DNA from 2 places in the Vreelandella vilamensis genome. Region 1 is predicted to be linked to the other one. Evidence: predicted binding sites of a transcription regulator. Region 1 holds the regulator's gene; the other holds the start of a gene.
The links. Region 1 encodes PhoB, which activates phosphate uptake and scavenging genes when phosphate is short. Its sites were predicted from a motif close to TGTCATANNNNTGTCANA; they were not measured.
Positions count from the first base shown of each region.

Region 2: a site for PhoB is predicted at 1,453-1,470, ahead of QC823_RS01220 (glycerophosphodiester phosphodiesterase). Genes of this name have one in related genera too.

Region 1 covers NZ_JARWAN010000016.1:12,867-15,065, reverse strand. Annotated here, with positions in the region: gene ubiA (4-hydroxybenzoate octaprenyltransferase) at 1-844, shown strand, start outside; gene phoB (phosphate regulon transcriptional regulator PhoB) at 940-1,626, shown strand; gene phoR (phosphate regulon sensor histidine kinase PhoR) at 1,629-2,199, shown strand, end outside.
Region 2 covers NZ_JARWAN010000002.1:2,956-5,154, reverse strand. Annotated here, with positions in the region: gene QC823_RS01225 (ADP-ribosylglycohydrolase family protein) at 1-335, shown strand, start outside; gene QC823_RS01220 (glycerophosphodiester phosphodiesterase) at 378-1,310, opposite strand; gene QC823_RS01215 (cation diffusion facilitator family transporter) at 1,516-2,199, opposite strand, start outside.

The DNA.
Region 1 (2,199 bases):
TTTTCTTCACCTTACCCGGTTAGACCGGCCGATTGGCACCTGGCTTTTGATGTGGCCGACACTCTGGGCGCTGTGGATTGCAGCACAAGGCGTGCCGGGGCGCGATGTGCTGGTGATTTTTGTTGCCGGGGTTTACGCCATGCGCGCGGCAGGATGTGTGGTCAACGACTATGCTGATCGTCACTTCGACGGGCACGTCAAACGCACTCAAGATCGCCCGCTGGCCAATGGGCGCATTAGCGAGCGTGAGGCACAGCTATTGTTTGTGGGGCTGGTGGCGGTTGCGTTTGTGCTGGTGCTGTTTACCAATTTGTTCACCATTATACTTTCCCTGGGCGGGCTGATATTGGCGTTTATCTACCCGTTTATGAAGCGTTATACCCACTTCCCGCAAGTGTTTTTGGGGGCAGCGTTCTCCTGGGCGATCCCCATGGCGTGCGGCGCGGTGCTGGGGTACGTGCCGCTGGAGGGCTGGCTGCTGTTTTTTGCCAACGTGCTGTGGACGGTGGCTTACGACACCGAATACGCCATGGTGGATCGCGACGACGATCTTAAAATCGGCATTAAATCCACCGCCGTGCTGTTTGGCCGCGCAGATCGTTTGATCATCGGCCTGCTGCAGCTCGCGACCCTTTTGCTGCTTGCGGCGGTGGGTTGGCGCTTGGCGCTAGGAGGCTTTTTCTGGCTAGGGCTCGCCGCCATGGCGGCGACTTTCGTGCACCAGCAAGCGCTGATTCGTCACCGCGAACGGTCGCGCTGCTTTCAAGCGTTTTTGAATAACCACTGGTCGGGATTGGTCGTTTTCGCCGGAATCGCCTTGAGCTTGTGGCCCAGTGCGGGGTAAAACCCTAGGTGTCATGTAATTGTCATCAAGTCATGGTGTGATCGTCATCGAAATGTCGTGTTGATCTTTTCCGTTTAAGCACCGTGAGGCTTGTAATGACCGCCAAGACCGTTTTGATCGTCGATGATGAGGCGCCGATTCGCGAAATGATCGCGGTAGCCCTGGAAATGGCTGACTATCGCGTACTTGAAGCGGATAATGCCCAGGATGCTCACGCGATGGTGGTGGATCACCAGCCCGATCTTTTGCTGCTTGATTGGATGATGCCGGGCACTAGCGGTATTGAGCTCGCCAGGCGCTTAAAGCGTGAAAAAACCACCGCTGAGTTGCCGATTATCATGCTTACCGCCAAAGGCGAGGAGAACAATAAAATCCAGGGCTTGGAAGCCGGCGCCGACGATTACATCACCAAGCCGTTTTCCCCGCGCGAACTGGTGGCTCGGCTCAAGGCCGTGCTGCGACGCACCACACCGCGCGGCGTGGAAGACCCCATTGAAATTGAAGGGTTACTGCTGGACCCTGCTAGCCATCGCGTCAGTTCTTATGGCAAATCGGTCGATATGGGGCCCACCGAGTATCGGTTATTGCAGTTTTTTATGACCCATCAAGAGCGCGCTTACACGCGTGGCCAGTTACTTGATCAAGTCTGGGGCGGCAATGTCTATGTCGAAGAGCGTACCGTGGATGTGCATATTCGAAGGCTGCGTAAAGCGCTGGGTGAGCATAACCGGCTCATTCAAACGGTACGCGGCACAGGCTACCGCTTCTCCGCGCGAGGGTAGGCGTGCGCCTTTGGAGCCGTGAAATTTGGCGTCTAGTGTGGCTCTCGGCGGTAGGTGCCACACTGGGGGCGTTCTTGGGTGTGCCAGGGCTTGGTTTGGCCGTTGGCTTGGGGGGGTGTCTGGGGTATCACCTTTACCAGCTGCGCGCGCTTCACCGCTGGCTTATCCGCTCCCCCCACGATGAACCGCCGGCTGCCCCTGGGATTTGGGGCGAGCTTTTTGACCGTCTCTACCGCTACCAAAAAAGCCAACGCCTCACGCAAAACCGCCTACGCGCCACGCTTGCCAGGATTCAAGAGTCCTCAGAAGCCATGCGCGATAGCGTGGTGATGCTCGACCGGCATGGGGATTTGGAGTGGTGGAACAGCGCCGCGGCTAAGATGTTAGGGCTGAAAATCAAACATGATCGCGGCCAGCACATTACCAATTTTTTGCGCGACCCGCGCTTTGTCCGCTACTTCAATTCCCGCGATTACAGCGAGCCGCTAACGCTCACGTCCCCCATCGATGAGCGGCGCATTCTGCAGTATCAAATTACCTTATACGGCGACGACGAGCGCTTGGTGATGGCCC
Region 2 (2,199 bases), on a different contig from region 1:
ACAAACGCACGATACGCGAGGCCATTGTCGAGCGGTTTGATTACGATCTTGCGCGTACGCTAGAGGAGATTCGCCCTAGTTACCGCTTTGATGTTTCTTGCCAGGGCAGCGTGCCCGAAGCCATCATCGCCTTTTTAGAAGCGGACTCTTACGAAGATGCCGTGCGCAATGCGGTATCGCTCGGCGGCGATAGCGACACCCAAGCCTGTATTGCCGGGGGCATTGCTGAAGCCTTTTATGGCGGCGTGCCAGATGATATCCGCACGGAAGTGGAGCAACGCTTAACGCCGGATTTATGGGCGGTTACCGATACCTTTTGTCAGCAGTATCGATAACCGCCCAATAATAGTGGGTGGTCAACTTAGATGGGTACAGCGTTACTCCACTACCTCCAGCAAACGGTCAGGATAGTTGGTGAAAATACCGTCGACGCCCCAATCTAACAGGCGTTGCATTTCCTCGCGCTCATTGACGGTATAGACATGCACCGGCAAGCCGTTATCCTGTGCCTGGCGTATAAAGTCGACGTTGATCACGTCTTCGCCATCGTAAGTGACATTGGTGCCGATACCCGCTGCGTAGTCAGCAACCGCTTGGAAGTCCGCATCGGTGATCTCGCCCGGCCCTGGGGTAACGCCCGTCCATTCCAGTAGGCGCGAGTCGTCTTCTTCATCAGGGTAATACCACACCAGCTGGATCAACGGCACGTTTTCATTAAGCTCACGCATCTTGAGCAAGCTGTCCTGCTCGAAGGACTGCACCAACACGCGGCCGCTTTCGATCATGTCGTGCGCTTCCAGCGTTTCCACCAGCGCTTCTTCCAAACCGGGGTTGATTGAGGGCGATTTGGTTTCTAGGTAGTAGCGGGCTTCATGGCCAAAGCGCTGGAAGACCTCATCAAGGGTCAATATCTCGGCGCCTTCAAAGGCCGTCTCGGCTTGATCAGGGTGTGCTTCGTTGAACCACGTGCCAGCATCCAGCGCTTTCAGCGCTTCAAGCGTATGGTCGTTAATCTTGCCTTCGCCACTGCTGGTGCGGCTGATTTCGTCATCGTGAAACGCGACCAGCTCGCCATCAGCGGTGATTTGAACGTCTAGCTCCAAGTAATCGGCACCCATTTCATGGGCTAGCTCCAATGCCGCCATGCTGCTTTCCGGCGCGTGGCCGCTGGCGCCGCGGTGGGCGATGACTTGAAAGCGCTGAAGCTCGGCAAGTTGTTCTTCAAGTGCGGGAGTGCTCGCGTGGCTAACAGCGGGAAGGGTAGCGGCAGTCAATAGTGCAACGGGGATCGTAAGCGTGAACTGTTTCATTAAAACTCCAATGATCAGGGTGAATGATTTTATTGAACATCTGTTCAATAAGGGTACACGCGATACGTCGTTATGCAAGTAAGTGCTTTTATACGAAACCTATATAACGTTTCACCAGGTGGGTTGAGGGCCTAAGCGTCACTGGCAAAATAGTGTAATGCGTTGTTCCACGTTGGTTGAGGAAATTTTACACGCATGTCATTAGTCAAGCTGATTCATGCCCATAAAGGCTGGCATTCTTGTGAATGCGGTCAATATGCTCAAATTCCAAACTTGAGTGGGAAATGCCGAAGTGCTCTTTAAGTCGTTTTTTTATATCGGCTTTGATCATCTCAAGCTGCTGCCAGCCGGATTCCGTGACCACTACGTGGCAATCAAGTGCGACGGTATTTTCTTCCATCTGCCATAAATGAACGTGATGCACTTCTATAACGCCTTCAGCGTCACACATTGCGTTAATGACGCTTTGCCCGTCTATATCGGGCGGAGAGCCCAACATCAGTGTACGGATCGGGCCGCCGATCTCAGAAAAGGCAAGATAGAGAATATAGACAGCAATGCCGATCGTAATCGCCGGGTCTACCCAGCGCATGTCGTATAACAGGATGAGGGAGCCGCCAATGATCACCGCGACAGAAGCAAGCGCATCAGAGAGATTGTGCAGAAAAAGAGCACGGATATTGACGCTATCTTTTTGCATTGACCACGTGAGTAGCGCCGTGAGGGCATCGACTGCAAGGGCAACGCCGCCAATAATCACGATCATCCAGCCCTGAATTTCGGGTGGGTCGATCATGCGCATGGCACCTTCATAAATCAGATAGGCGCCGACAAGAATCAGCGTGGTGTAGTTAACCAGTGCCGCCACAATTTCGATTCGACCATAGCC